Regions from separate parts of the Mesorhizobium sp. RCAM 06353 genome, predicted to be linked through region 2. Evidence: predicted binding sites of a transcription regulator. Region 2 holds the regulator's gene; each other region holds the start of a gene.

Evidence for each region. The regulator PhoB, encoded in region 2, activates phosphate uptake and scavenging genes when phosphate is short. The targets are predictions, from matches to a motif close to TGTCATNNANCTGTCAT.
Region 1: a site for PhoB is predicted at 2,743-2,759, ahead of ppk2 (polyphosphate kinase 2). Genes of this name have one in related genera too.
Region 3: a site for PhoB is predicted at 2,055-2,071, ahead of AC56QX_RS26495 (toxic anion resistance protein). Genes of this name have one in related genera too.

The regions. Positions count from the first base shown of each region.
Region 1 is NZ_CM185031.1:5,430,407-5,435,494, reverse strand. It holds gene AC56QX_RS26455 (DUF982 domain-containing protein) at 1-103, shown strand, start outside; gene AC56QX_RS26450 (hypothetical protein) at 158-304, opposite strand; gene AC56QX_RS26445 (glycosyl transferase family 90) at 502-1,473, shown strand; gene AC56QX_RS26440 (aldo/keto reductase) at 1,541-2,584, opposite strand; gene ppk2 (polyphosphate kinase 2) at 2,866-3,786, shown strand; gene AC56QX_RS26430 (dihydrofolate reductase family protein) at 3,994-4,641, opposite strand; gene AC56QX_RS26425 (glyoxalase superfamily protein) at 4,824-5,088, opposite strand, start outside.
Region 2 is NZ_CM185031.1:1,948,543-1,953,630, forward strand. It holds gene pstC (phosphate ABC transporter permease subunit PstC) at 1-519, shown strand, start outside; gene pstA (phosphate ABC transporter permease PstA) at 523-1,374, shown strand; gene pstB (phosphate ABC transporter ATP-binding protein PstB) at 1,371-2,174, shown strand; gene phoU (phosphate signaling complex protein PhoU) at 2,200-2,907, shown strand; gene phoB (phosphate regulon transcriptional regulator PhoB) at 2,927-3,616, shown strand; gene AC56QX_RS09195 (ROK family protein) at 3,629-4,879, opposite strand.
Region 3 is NZ_CM185031.1:5,439,014-5,444,101, reverse strand. It holds gene AC56QX_RS26500 (substrate-binding domain-containing protein) at 1-922, opposite strand, end outside; gene AC56QX_RS26495 (toxic anion resistance protein) at 934-2,013, opposite strand; gene AC56QX_RS26490 (alpha/beta hydrolase) at 2,187-2,846, opposite strand; gene AC56QX_RS26485 (OpgC family protein) at 3,078-4,289, shown strand; gene AC56QX_RS26480 (LacI family DNA-binding transcriptional regulator) at 4,302-5,088, opposite strand, start outside.

The DNA of each region.
Region 1 (5,088 bases), 3.5 Mb from region 2:
TGACGCGCTGGCTGGTGACAAGCCGGCCATGAACGCCCGGCGCGCCTTCATCGCCGCGGCGCGTGAAGTGGACGTTTTTGTCAGCGACAAGGCGCCCGCCTGACGCAGGGCGACAACCTGGATTGAGGCAAGGCCCGCATATGCGGGCCTTTTGCCGTCATTCCGCGGTTTCGGTCTCGACCTCGCCCTCGGGCTTTGAACGTTCGCGCTGGGCAACCTTGGCCGCCAGCTTCTCGGCCTTCTTCGCCGCCTTCTGCCGGTCGCGTTCCTTGCGTTCCTGATCGTAGTTTGGTGCTCGCGCCATATCGGCTCCTTTTCATCGCCTTGCGGCTCTGACCCTGCCTAGGAGCATTAGCCGTCAAACACAACAGCTGAAGCGACTGTAGGCGGGCGCAACGTTGGAGATCCGCGGGGGGCTTGCCAGATCGGCGCCATAATGATGTAGGAAACGCGGGGCGCCAGCGTGTTGAGAGCTGCTCGTTTGTCTTGATCAAGTGAACCATGGCTACAATTGCGCGGACGTCGGCAAAGGTTTTCTACTATGCGCGAAACGCCGCGCGCGACGTCATCCCACAAGCCCTGTTTCGCCGCAGGCTGGCCGTTCACCTGGAAAAGGCCAGGCTTTGCGACGAGGCGGCGCGCCGACGGTTGAATTATTACAACAAGCTGCAGGATGGTTTCGCGCCAAGCGCCAATGCCATGCGCATCAGCAAGCTGCCCTTCACGCCGACCATGTACTATTACGACCTGAAGGAATTCGCCCGCTACTTCGATCCCGGATTGCTCATCGACATCGAATTCGGCGATGTCAGGAATGTGCCGAAGGTGCCGACGATCGTGAAGGACCGGCCAATCCGTGATGACGACGAGAACGCGGTCATCATGAAGCTCGACAAGTTCCGTCACTTCCAGATGCCGGCTGACGCCACCTCGTTCGCCGACAAGCTGCCGACCGTGGTCTGGCGCGGCGACCTCAACAATCCGATCAGGACACGGTTTCTGCAAGCGGTGCGCGACCTGCCGTTCTGCGATGCCGGCTCGCACAAGCCCAACGCGCCGGCCGAATACGCCAAGCCCTTTCTCAGCATCAGCCAGCACCAGCGCTATCGCTACATCGTCTCGCTTGAGGGCAATGACGTGGCGACCAACCTGAAATGGATACTGAACTCGAAGTCGCTCTGCCTGATGCCGCCGCCGACATACGAGACCTGGTTCGCGGAGCGGCAACTCGAAGCCAATGTGCACTATGTGCCGCTCGATCCGGATTTCGCCGATCTCGGCGAAAAGGTGGCCTATTTCGAACGGAACCCGGCGAAGGCAGAGCGCATCATCGCGGCCGCGAATGGCTATTGCCGGATATTCAACGACGAACAGGCCGAACAGGCGATCTCGCTTCTGGTGCTCTACAAATACTTCGTGCTGAGCGGCCAGATCAAACCTGACGCGGAGGTCTGGCGCTACATTATGGGATGAGCAATTCCCGCGTCAAAAACTGGAGACCGGCGAGCTTGGACCCGCCAGCCTCTCGTCAAACCTGTACCTATACGCCGCTTCGGTCAATCACGAGATCGGCAGCGCCAAAGCGAGCCTTCGCCGTCAATTGCTGGTGCCAATAGGGGTAGAGCAAAGGCGGCCGGCTGACCGCGTCGAGGCGCTGGCGTTCCTCAAGGCTGAGCTCCAGGCTTGCCGCCGCGAGATTGTCCTTGAGTTGGACATCGTTGCGGGCGCCGATCACCAACGAGGAGACGGCGGGGCGGCCGAGCAGCCAGGCAAGCGCCACCTGTGCCGCCGACACCCCGCGGGCCTTGCCGACCTCGACCAGCACGTCGACGATCTGCCAGAGCCGGTCCTCATCGCGGATCGGCGGCTCGGACCAGCCGGCGAGCTGCCGAGCGGTCGGGCTGTCGCGGCGGTATTTGCCGGACAGCAGGCCGCCGGCGAGCGGGCTCCAGACCAGCACGCCCAGCCCCTGGTCGACCGAGATCGGCAGCAGCTCGTATTCGGCTTCGCGGGCCTCTAGCGTGTAGTGGATCTGCTGGGTGACGAAGCGCTGCTGGTGGCGGCTGTCGCTAATCCCGAGCGCCTTCATCACTTGCCAGCCGGACCAGTTGGAGCAGCCGATATAGCGCACCTTGCCCTGGCTGACCAAAGTGTCGAGCGCGGCGACCGTTTCCTCGACCGGGGTAAGGCCGTCCCATTGGTGGACGAAATAGATGTCGATGACGTCGGTCTTCAGCCGCTTCAGGCTCTTTTCGCATTCGCGGATCAGATGGTGGCGGGACAGTCCTTCGTCGTTCGGTCCGCTGCCGATCCGCATGCGCGCCTTGGAGGCGATCAGCACGTCGTTCTTGCGCTTGCCGCCGAGCGCCTCGCCGATGATCTCCTCCGACAGGCCGTTCGAATAGACATTGGCGGTGTCGATGAGGTTGATGCCGGCGTCGATGCACATGTCGATCATCCGCTTGGCTTCAGTAAGATCGCTGTTGCCGACCGCGGCGAATGGCCCGGTGCCACCGAAGGTCATGGTGCCCAGGGTGAGTGTCGAAACCTTCAGGCCGGAACGGCCGAGAGTACGGTATTCCATGTCAGTCCTCGCGATTGTGTTGAATTGGGGCGCCGCCAAAGGGCAGCCCGGAATGCGACCAGGGATTTGTAGGACAATTTGGTCGGCTTGTCGCCATGCCAAGACGACGGATCGATCGTACCTCGCGGGATTGGCGGTGACGGCAATCGCGCTCGGGCTGCAATAAAACCGTCACTGCCGGCCTATATTGAATTCGGCTAAGGTGTTTCCATTCCAGGCCGCAGGCCAGCAGTTTGGGGTGCCGGACAAGAACCGACAGGCTTGCAAGCGGAGCGACCGATATGACCGAGCTGAGACAGAATTCTCCCGCCAAGGACTGGCTTGAAGCCGAACTCGCCGACACGCTCGACGAAGATTATGAGCTCGAAATGTCCGAGCCGGCGCTGTCGATGGAGATCGCCAAGATCTACAAGAACGCGCATCCGCCTTCGATCGACCGCATGCAGTATTTTCGCGACCTGATCAGCCTGCAGTCCGAATTGATCAAGCTGCAGTCCTGGGTCGCCTATCACAAGAAGAAGCTGGTGGTCATTTTCGAGGGCCGCGATTCCGCCGGCAAGGGCGGCGTCATCAAGCGCATCACCCAGCGGCTCAATCCGCGCATCTGCCGCGTCGTGGCGCTGCCGGCGCCGACCGAACGCGAGAAGTCGCAATGGTACTTCCAGCGTTATGTGCCGCATCTGCCGGCGGGTGGCGAGATCGTGCTGTTCGACCGCTCCTGGTACAACCGCTCCGGCGTCGAACGAGTGATGGGATTTGCCGATGGAGGCCAGGTCGAGGAATTTTTCCGCGACGTGCCGGAGTTTGAGCGCATGCTGGTGCGCTCAGGCATCACCGTGGTCAAATACTGGTTCTCGATCACCGACGAGGAACAGCAGATGCGCTTCCTGATGCGCATCCACGACCCGATGAAGCAGTGGAAGCTGTCACCGATGGATTTGCAGTCGCGCGTGCGCTGGGAGCAATACACCAAGGCCAAGGAAGAGACCTTCGCCCGCACCAACATTCCCGAAGCGCCCTGGTTCATCGTCGAGGGCAACGACAAGAAGCGGGCGCGGCTGAACTGCATCGACCATCTGCTCAAGCAGCTGCCATATGAAGAGGTGCCGCACGAGGAGATCACGCTGCCGGAGCGTGTCTTCAATCCCGAATACGAACGCCAGACGCTGCCGCGCGAGCTTTACGTGCCGGAGAAGTATTGAAATTAGCTCCCTTCTCCCCGTTTACGGGGAGAAGGTGCCGGCCGGCGGATGAGGGGCAGCGCGAACCTCGATAGGTTGCCAAATCGCGTTGCGCGAGCCAGACCATATTCCCATCGGCGGTGTTGTCGATAACGCAATCTTCAGCCGTCAGCACCGCCCCTCATTGACCTGCCGGGCATTTCTCCCCGTAGAACGGGGAGAAAGTGGCTAACCCCGCTTGATCACCACATGCGTGGCAAGCGCTGTCGCCACCTGCTCGGTGCACTCGTAGCCCAGCTTCAACATATCCAAACCGGCAAAAAGGTTCTCGCCCTTGCCAAGCAGCACGGGCGAGATTGCCAGATGCATCTCGTCGATCAAGCTCTCCTGCAGATATTGCCGGATGGTGGCGACGCCGCCACCAATCCGCACATCCTTGCCATCAGCTGCCGCCTTTGCCTGCTCGAGCGCCGAATGGATGCCGTCGGTCACGAAATAAAAGGTCGTGCCGCCTTCCATCGTGATGGGCGCCCGCTCGTGGTGCGTCAGCACGAAAACCGGCACATGGTAGGGCGGGTTGTCGCCCCACCAGCCTTTCCAGCTGTCGTCAGGCCATTCGCCGCGGATCGGCCCGAACATATTGCGGCCGAGGATCCAGGCGCCGACATTCTCGAAGCTGCGGGCCGCGAACGCCTCGTTGACGTCGGTGGTGCCGCCATCTTTTCCGAGCACCATCTCACGGAAGGTGCGGGTGTCGACAAACCACTTGTGCAAGGATTGCCCACCAACGCCGAGCGGATTTTGCAAGTCCTGATCGGGACCGGCGCCATAGCCGTCGAGCGATAGGGTGAAGGCGTTGACGCGAAGTTTGGGCATGGAGGCCTCCTAACCAATTATGTCTGCAAGCGGTCTCTTGTAGCAAACCGATTGCAATTCGCAAGCGGTGTTCCCCACGATGCAGACACGTCCTGACAACGTCGCCAAGTGACGTCCGGAATGTTGCGTAGTGATGCGCTGGGATAGTCAGTGGTGGCCGCCGAAGCAGACGCAATATCAGGCTATTCGCCGGTGAGTTCCATGAAGCGGATGTGGTTGCTGAACGGGTCGATGACCTCGACCGTCAGCCGTCCATCCTCCTGTTCCAGACCAGGCTTCATGTAGCGGTAGTGCTTGGCCGCAAGCTCTTTGTGAAAGTCGCGGATGCCTTTCATGTACACAACCATGTTGCCGCCCGGCGTCGCGTCGCCGGCATGTTCGGACAAATGCAGGACAAGGTTGCCGCGCGAGACCTGCGTGTACAGCGGGAAGTTCTCGCCGTAGCGA
Region 2 (5,088 bases):
TTCATCATCAGCGTGTTCCATGGCATTCCCGGCCTCAACAGCCTGTTTGCCGGCCCGCCCTATGGTATCGGCCTGCTGACCTCGTCGATGATCCTTGCCATCATGGTGCTGCCCTTCATCACCTCGATCACCAAGGACGTCTTCGACACGGTGCCTCCGGTGCTTAAGGAATCGGCCTACGGCATTGGTTGCACCACCTGGGAAGTGACCCGCCGCGTCGTCATTCCCTACACCCGCATCGGCATCATGGGCGGCGTCATGCTCGGCCTCGGCCGCGCGCTCGGCGAAACCATGGCGGTGACCTTCGTCATCGGCAACGCGCACCGCATCTCGACCTCGCTGTTCGCGCCGGCAACGACGATCTCGGCCACCATCGCCAACGAATTCACCGAAGCGGTCGGCGATCTCTACACCTCTTCGCTGGTGGCGCTCGGCCTGATCCTGTTCGTCATCACTTTCCTGATCCTTGCCATCGCACGCTACATGCTGATGCGCATCGACGCCCGCACCGGAGCCTGACCGATGTCGACAGCCACGTCGCTTCACCAGAGCCGCAAGCGCAAGAATGGGGTGATGATGACGCTGTGCGTCGTCGCCGCCGGAATCGGCCTTGTCTGGCTGGCGCTCATCCTCGGCGCCCTGCTCTACAAGGGCCTTTCCGGTGTCAATCTTGCGGTCTTCACGGAAATGACGCCGCCGCCCGGAGATGCCGGCGGTCTGCTCAACGCCATCTACGGCAGCATCGTGATGACCATCATCGGCATCATCGTCGGCACACCGATCGGTGTTCTGGCCGGCACATACATGGCCGAATATGGCCGCTTCTCGAAACTCACCACCGTGGTGCGCTTCATCAACGACATCCTTCTGTCGGCGCCGTCGATCATCATCGGCCTGTTCGTCTATGAGCTGATGGTGCGGCCGATGGGGCATTTCTCGGCGATCGCCGGCGCCGTCGCGCTTGCCATCCTGGTCATCCCGGTCGTCGTGCGCACCACCGAGGACATGCTCAACCTGGTGCCCAACGCCTTGCGCGAAGCCGGCACCGCGATCGGCGCGCCGCGCTGGGTGGTCATCAAGTCAGTCGCCTACCGCGCCGCGCTGTCGGGCATTGTCACCGGCATATTGCTGGCCATCGCCCGCATCTCCGGCGAGACGGCACCCCTTCTTTTCACGGCGTTGAACAACCAGTTCTGGTCGAGCAATCTCAACGCGCCAATGGCCAGCCTGCCTGTGACCATCTTCCAGTTCGCTCTCAGCCCTTACGAGGAATGGCAGCAACTGGCCTGGACTGGTGCACTCATCATCACATTGACGGTTCTCGCGCTCAGCATCTTTGCGCGCAGCTTGACCGGACGCAGAGAGGACAAATGAGCCAGATGTTGTCTCCAGACATGACGATCGCCGCCGAGGCAGCCGCCAAGGTAAAGATCGAGGTCAAGAACCTCAACTTCTATTATGGCCAGTCGAAGGCGCTGAAGGATATCACGCTGTCGCTGCCCGAGCGCAGCGTCACCGCCTTCATCGGACCGTCGGGGTGCGGAAAGTCGACGCTGCTGCGCGTCTTCAACCGCATCTATGAACTCTATCCCAAGCAGACCGCCGAGGGCCAGGTGCTGCTCGACGGCAAGAACGTTCTCGACCGTTCGCAGGATCTCAACCTGCTGCGCACCAAGATCGGCATGGTGTTCCAGAAGCCGACGCCGTTCCCGATGTCGATCTATGAGAATATCGCCTTCGGCGTCAGGCTCTATGAGAAGATCAGCAAGGCCGAGATGGACGGCCGCGTCGAGCAGGCGCTGAAGCGCGCAGCCCTGTGGAACGAGGTCAAGGACAAGCTCAATGCCAGCGGCCTCAGCCTGTCAGGCGGCCAGCAGCAGCGGCTGTGCATCGCCCGCACGGTGGCGGTGAAGCCGGAAGTCATCCTGCTCGACGAGCCGGCCTCGGCGCTCGATCCGCTGTCGACCGCCAAGATCGAGGAGCTGATCGACGAGCTGCAGGCCGACTACACGATCGTCATCGTCACCCACAATATGCAGCAGGCGGCGCGCGTCTCGAAGCAGACCGCCTTCATGTATCTGGGCGAACTGGTCGAGTTCGACAAAACCGAGAAGATATTCACGTCGCCTCGCGAGAAGCGCACGCAAGACTACATCACCGGCCGCTTCGGCTGATCGCACGCATACGAGGACCAGGATCATGGCCGAACACACAGTCGCAGCCTTCGATGAGGATCTCGGACAGATCAGCAGGCTGATCAGCGACATGGGCGACCTCGCCGGCTCGATGGTCGGCGGCGCCACCAAGGCGCTGCTGAATTCCGACAACGCGCTGGCACAGCGTGTGGTCTCCGACGATGCCATCATGGACGCGCGCCAGCGCGAACTCGACGACCGCGCCATCACGCTGATCGCCAAGCGCCAGCCGATGGCCGATGATCTGCGCCATGTCGTCGGCTCGATCCGCATGGCCGGCGACCTCGAGCGCATTGGCGACCTTGCCAAGAACATCGCCAAGCGCGTCGGCACCGTCGGTCTCAGCGCCACGCCGCGCGACCTGTCGCACTCCATCGACGCCATGGCGCAGCTGGTGCTGATCCAGGTGCAGGGCGTGATCGAAGAGTATGCGGCGCGCGATGCCGCGGCACTGGCGAAGCTGCGCGCCGACGACGAACGCATCGACGTCAAATACACCTCCGTCTTCCGCGAACTGCTGACTTACATGATGGAAGATCCGCGCAACATCACGGCGTGCACGCATCTGTTGTTCTGCGCCAAGAATCTCGAACGCATCGGCGACCACGTGACCAACATCGCCGAAAACGCCTACTATGTCCTGACCGGCACGCAGTTGCCCGCCAATCGTCCCAAGCAGGATGAGACGGCGATGTCGGCGCCCGCGGCCTGACGCAAGAGGTGACCAATCAATGATCGCGCCACGCATTATGGTGGTGGAGGATGAGGAGCCGCTGGGGGTGCTGCTCCGTTACAATCTTGAATCCGAAGGCTACCAGGTGGAGGTGGTGCCGCGCGGCGACGAGGCTGAAATCCGCCTGCAGGAGAACGTGCCCGACCTTCTGGTGCTCGACTGGATGGTGCCGGCGGTGTCCGGCATCGAACTCTGTCGGCGCCTGCGGATGCGGCCCGAGACCGAGCGGCTGCCGATCATCATGCTGACCGCGCGGGGCGAAGAAAGCGACCGCGTACGTGGGCTCTCGACCGGCGCCGACGACTATCTGGTCAAGCCGTTCTCGACGCCGGAATTCATGGCTCGCGTCAAGGCGCTGCTGCGCCGCGCCAAGCCGGAAGTTCTGTCAAGCGTGCTCAAGGTCGGCGATATCGTGCTCGACCGTGAATCGCACCGGGTCTATCGCAAGAAGAGCGAGATCCGGCTCGGCCCGACCGAGTTCCGCCTGCTTGAATTCATGATGCGCCATCCCGGCCGCGTGTTCTCGCGCAGCCAGCTGCTCGACAATGTCTGGGGCGAGACGATCTATATCGACGAGCGCACGGTGGACGTGCATGTCGGCCGGCTGCGCAAGGCGGTCAACAATGGCCGCATGCCGGACGTTATCCGCACCATTCGTGGGGCGGGCTACGCGATCCGCGAGGATTGAGCGCGACCTGATTCAGGCTACGTTTTTCTTTGCGGCAAGGCCTGATTTCGCCTGCACGCCTGGCGCGAAAATCTCCTGGTCGACGAAGGTCAATGCGCGCATGGCGCAGCCTTCGCGGATGAGGGGAAGTTCGTTCGGTTCGGTGTCGAAGGAAATCGATTTCGAGTGTTGGCCGCCGGCGGTCTGGGCGATGGCCTCGCGCAATGCCGGCTCGATCAGGTCGAAGGCGGCGGCGCTGACGCCGACCATGGCGACGGGTGCGGGATCGATCAGAGCGAACAGGCTGCCGAGGCCGTAGCCCAGTGCCTCGCCGGCTTTGCGGTAGGCTTCGCGCTCGGGTCCGTCTCGTTCGCGTGCCGTGGCGGCGAGCGCCCGCATCTGCGCGTCGCTGACATCGGCGACCGGCTCGGTGTCCTCACTGAGTTGCCTGGCGTTACGCCAGATGGCGTAGTTGCCGGCATAGGCCTCGACGCAGCCGCGGCGTCCGCAGCGGCAGAGCGCGCCGCCGGGCCGATGGATCATGTGGCCGAACTCGCCGCCCGAGGAATGGGTGCCGGTGAACAGCTCGCCCTTCAGCACCAGGCCCATGCCGATGCCGTGCGACAGAAGGATGGCGATGAAGTCGTCGCGGTAGCGCTCGGGATCGCGCCAGCGCAGCGCCACCGCCATCATGTTGCAGTCGTTTTCCATGGTGGCGGGGATGCCGAACTCGGCCTCGAGTATGTCGGCGAAGGCGATGTTGGTCTGCGGCGTGATCGGCGACCAGAGCATCGCCCGGGCCGCGGTGTCGGTGATGCCCTGGATCGCCAGCGCGATGCGGGCGACGCTGCGCACGTCGATATCGGGATCCTCGAGGCGCCGCCGCACGATGGCGACGCATTCGCCGATCAGCGCTTCGCGCGACATGGTCAGCGTGTCCAGCCGGCGCTGTTCTTCCGATACGACCTGGCCGGCATAGTCGATGACGGCGACGGAGAGGAAATTCAGCGACAGCACCACGGTCATGACAGCCGCGGCCTCGGGGTTCAGGCCGAGGCCGACCTGCGGCCGGCCGCGTTTGAGCGCGCCGGCCTCGCTCGGCTTGCCTTCGGCCAGGATGCCTTCGCCGATCAGGTCGGAAGAGATCGCCGATATGGTCGAGTGGCTGAGGCCGGTGGTCGCGGCAATCTCGGTGCGCGACGGCCGACCGGCCCGGCGCACGGCCGCAATCACCATGGCGCGGTTGCGCCGGCGCAGATCGTCGTGGCGGATTCCGACCGACATGTTTTCCCACATCCTCCCGGTCGCCGCGGTTCCTCCGGCCCCTCGAACGCTGCCAGCGACACGGTCAAATACTGGCAGAAGCGGCCCGCCCTGTCATTTATTTATTCCGAGGCTCGAAAAAAATTCGCGAGGACATCAAAATCCATCAGAATCGTTGTTGACAGCGTTCCGGTGTTGCATCAGTGTTTTTTCGAGGCTCGAAAAAATAG
Region 3 (5,088 bases), 3.5 Mb from region 2:
CGGGCTCAGCCGCGGCCTGGATCGCCGAGCCACCAAGCGGCAGCCGCCGGCCTGTGTCGGCAATGCGCTTGCGCACGGCGTCCGATTGCAGATAGGCGAGCAGGTCGGTGAAGAACTTTTCGACCTCCGGGCCGCGTCCATGGTCGATGAAGCCAAGCGGCGAATCGCCGACCGCGACGCCGTCGGCCGGATAGACGGCATAGAGCGGCTCCTTGCCCATCTGCTTCAGTTTGTCGTTGGTCTCCTTCAGCGTCGCCTCATAGTTCCACATCGCGTCATAGACGGTGCCCTTGCTGGCGCTGTCGACATAGAGATCGGCGAGCCAGCCCGACGAGCCGGACGAACGCTCGACGCCTTGCAGCAGGGCGCTTACCGTTTCGCGCACGCTCGGATTGTCGAGATCGCCGGGCTCGATCACTTCCTTGCCGCCGAGCGCGCTGGACAGCATGGCCAGATAGGCACTGGCGCCGGAATTGGACTGTGTCGCCGACGTCATCAGGAATTTGAGCTTGCCGTCTTTCACCGCAGCCAGAATGTCCTTCATGAAAACCGGCTTGCCGATCCAGCCGAGCTCCGTGGCCTTGGATTTACGCACGCCCAGAATGACCGGCATCTGCGCGATCGAGGTCAGGTTGCGCACCTTGCGGCCGGAATCGAATAGATCCACCCACACGCTTGAGGCTGGCCAGACGGCGTCTTGGTCAAGTCCGGTGGGTCGTTGCAGGCCAAGGCCGATGTCGAGCGAGCCTTCATAGGCGAAGCTGCAGGTAGCGCCTTGCTTGTCGCAGAACTCCTGCACGATGGGCTGCAGCACCGTGTTCTCGGAACCGGATACAATCGAGAACTTGACGTTGCTCGAATTGCAAGCCGCCAAAATCATTGCGAGGGCCAGCAGCAGAACGGACGTCAGCGTCTTCGGCATGGCGGTTCCGATCAGCTTTGAGTAAGCGCTTTCTTGAGATCGAGCGTCATCTGGTCCATCTGCTTTTCGGCATCCGCCCGCTTCTGGCGGCCTTCCTGCTGGACCTTCAGCACGCCTTGCACCGTGTCGATGAGGTCGCGATTGGCCTGCGCCAGCGTTTCGACATCGACAATGCCGCGTTGCGCCTGCTCCTCGATCGAGATCGCCTGGTCCTTCATCATCTTGGAGGTCTGGCGGATCATCTCGTTGGTGGCGTCCGTCACCGTCTTTTGCAGTTCGAGCGCCGATTTCTGGTTGGTCAGGCCAAGCAGGATCACCATCTTCTGCTTCCAGGCCGGCACGGTCAGCGCCGAGGTCGCCTGCAAATTCTCGATCAGCGTCTCGTCGCCGGACTGGACGATGCGGATCTGCGGCAATTGCTGGATGCCGAGCTGGCGCGCCTGCACCAGATAGAAGACGCGCTTTTCCAGCCGGTCGAGCGCCTGCACCGCGTCTTGATAGGTTTGCGCTTCCAGCGTACCACCAACATCGCCGCCTCCGGCATCGGCGGCAGCCTTCAGTTTCGGCAGTTCGTTGGCGCGGTAGTCGTCAACGAATTTCTTGCCCGCCTGCACATAGGCATCGAGCTTGAGGATGGAGTCCTTGGTCTGCTCGTGCAAGTCGTCGAGCACGGCGATGTCGCGCCGCAGCGTATCCTTGTGACGGTCGAGCTCCAGGCCGATGCGGTCGATCTGCCCGGCCACATCCTCGTATTTTTCCTTGAAGCGCTCGAGCCGTGCCTTGAACGAGGAAAACAGATTGCTCAAAAACCCCTGATCCTTCAGCGAAGCCGGATCGAGGTTCTTGGCCTTCATGATGATGTCGGTCAGGAGATCGCCCGTGTCGCCGAGATCGCGATTGCGCAGCTGCGACAGGATCTTGTCGGCGTAGTCGCTGACGGATTGCTGGGCGCGGTCGCCGAAAACCGAAATCGCGGCGCGGTCGCGCACGTCGATGCTGTTTTCAATCTTGGCGATTTCAGCCGGATTGGCCGTAATGACAGGCAATTGCGAAGTGTCGTCGAGCAGAGTGATGCTGTTCTTGTCGGTCATGCAGACCTCCCCTCAGTGAACAGTATCTCGATAGGCCGGATGTGACAGACATATGTCGCCGCTGTGGACAATGGAAGGCCCGGGCCATTTCGTTGGTGAATAGTTGCTTTTGTCGCACTTATTCTGGTGATTCCTGCCGCGAAACAGGCTGCCTGACGCTCGGGCGGCTCCGCCTACGCCACGGCAGCCGATCCTGCCAGCCATTGCCTGACGATGGCGGCGTCCGGATCACCGATGTCATGGCCTGATGGGATGATCCGGGCGTCGATCTCGCTGCGGCGTTGGCTGAGCAGTGTGACCAGCGCCGGCGCGAAGGGTCCGTAGGTTTCGTCGACGGCGCCGGCGATGATCAGCGTCCGTGTTCCCGCAAGATCCGTCGCCGGCACGTCGTCAAGCACAGGCATTGGCCTCAGCAGTGCCGCCCTGCGGACGATGCCCGGATGGAGCAGCATCAGGCTGGAAACCAGATTGGCGCCGTTCGAATAGCCGAGAAAAGCAGCGCGGGTGAGATCGAGCCCATGGCGCTTGGCGGCCTCGTTTGCAAATGCCGAGAAGGCAGCCGTTTCGGTGACGATGCTCTTCTGTTCGAAACGCGTCGGGCTTATCCGCTCGAACCAGCGAAAACCGTCCTCCTGGGGGATACGGCCACGCGCCGCCACCAGCACGGCGCCGGGCGCGATCTGTCTTGCCAGCGGCACCAGAGTGGTCTCGTCGACACCCGACCCATGCAGCAGGAACAGGCATTCACGGCTGTCGCCGCCAGCGCCCAGGAGACGGTAGTGAAAGGCTAGATCCGTGAGCAGCGGGCCGCTTTCGACGACGACGCCAGTCATCCCGCATCCTCTTGATTATATGAGGTTCCGCTCAATTTGCCGGCTTCAAAACGCAATATGTTCGTGCTCCGCGAAAGTTGATTGAACCAGGCGCATTCCAGCCCGTTTCTGCGCCGATATACTCCACGTGGGAGGAATCGAAGCGGTGCGCCGGGGGTCGCATTGCTGGACATGAACAACCAGCTTTGAGGCCTTTTGTCGATGACTACCCCTGTTTTGTCGGATCGCAATATGCGTATCCCGGATCGCAATTTGCGTACCCCCGAACGCGACACGCGTATCCCGGATCGCGATACGCGTGTCGATGTGTTGCGCGCGCTTGCGCTCATCATCATTTTCATCGACCACGTGCCGGGCACGGCTTTCGAGGCCTTCACATACAAGAATTTCGGTTTCTCCGACGCGGCCGAGGCATTCGTTTTGATTTCCGGCATCTCGGTCGCGCTTGCCTATGGCAACAAGTTCCGGCCGGGTGGCCAGCTTCTGGCCACATTGAAGATGTGGCGGCGGGCAGGCATGCTCTACGTCGCCCATATTGTCACGACCATGGTGGTGATCGCCCTGTTCTGCGCCGTGGCGGTGTTCGCCAGGCGGCCGGAACTGCTCAAGCTGATCAACATCGAGCCATTGATGAAGAACACGCCGGAAGTGCTGGTCGGCATCGTCACGCTCGGCCATCAGCTCGGCTACAACAACATCCTGCCGGTCTATGCCGCGCTGCTTTTGATGGCGCCGGCCTTCGTCCTGCTGATCAGCTACAGGCCTGTCGCGGCGCTTGCCGCCTCCGGCGCGCTGTGGCTCGTCGCCGGCATCTGGCAGATCGCCCCGCCCAACTATCCCGAACCCGGTTTCTGGTTCCTGAACCCGCTGTCCTGGCAGTTCCTGTTCAACATCGGCTTGGCCAGCATGCTGCATGTCAGGCGCGGCGGCGTCATTCCGGTCAACCGCTGGCTGGTCGGCGCGGCCGCGGCCTATGTGGCGACGGCTCTGGTCTGGGTGCACAGTCCGCTCTGGGGGCAGATAACCTGGTTCAAGCTACCGGTGGTGATCGGTGGCTTCGACAAGACTTTCCTGTCGCTGCCGCGTCTGTTGCATATCCTGGCGGTCAGCTACCTCATCGTCGCCTTGCCGGCGCTGTCAAACCTGTTCCGCACCAGCCCGGACCATCCACTGGCGATACTCGGCAAGCGTTCGCTGCCGGTCTTCATCGCCGGCACGGTGATCGCCATGATCGCGCAGGTGATGAAACTGATCAATCCGGGCGGGCTTGCCTATGACAGCCTGCTGCTGTCGGCCGGCATCGCCATGCAGTTCGCGCTCGCCTTCTATCTCGAATGGCTGTCGACCATCGGCCGCGCGGGCAAGGTCCGTCCGACGCAAAAGGATGTCACGCCGGTCCGTGCGTCTTTCGGCGTCTCGGCCGTGGCACGGGCCAATCGCTGAGAGGGGCGCGGCTCAGCCGCGCGGCGGAGCCGACGAGGCGCGCACGATCAGTTCGACCGGCAGCAACTGCCGGCTGACCTTGCCGTCGTTTTCCAGGATCGCCTTGACGGCAAGGCGGCCCATATCGGCTATCGGCTGGGCGATCGTGGTCAGTGACGGCTCGGATACGGCGGACTCCGGAACACCGTCGAACCCGACGACGGAAACATCGGTGGGGACGTTGAGCTTGCGCGCGCTCAGCCATTCGAGCGTCACCAGGGCTATCTTGTCCGACATCGCCAGAATGGCCGTGGGCGGCTCCTTGGCCGCGAAGATGGTTTCGAGCCCGGCTTTCGCACTGGCCGCATCGTTGGCGGTCTCGTAGATGGGCACTTTGGATGTGTCGATGCCAACCCGCGAAAGCTCCCTGAGATAGCCGGTGAGGCGGTCGCGCGTTCCCGCGTAGGTCGCGGAGCGAACCTGCTCGGGTGAAACGAGACCTGTCCTGCCGTCGGCAAAAGGCAGTGCCAGAACGGCAAAGCGGCGATGTCCGAGATCGGTGAGATGGCGCGCAGCCAGGCTGGCGCCGGCGATGTTGTCGACACCGATCGCCGCGACCGCCCCATCCTCGGAGTCCAGGTCGAGCGCCACGAAGGGCAGTTTGCGCTCACGTGCCAGTTCCACTAGGCGCGAACCACCCTCGACGCAGAAGACGATGAAGCCGTCGACCAGGGCGCTCTGGATGTTCCAGGCAAGCTGTTCGTTGTTGGCGGCTGAAACCAGGGAGATCCCGGCTCCCGTTGCGTCGCAGGCCTGCGAG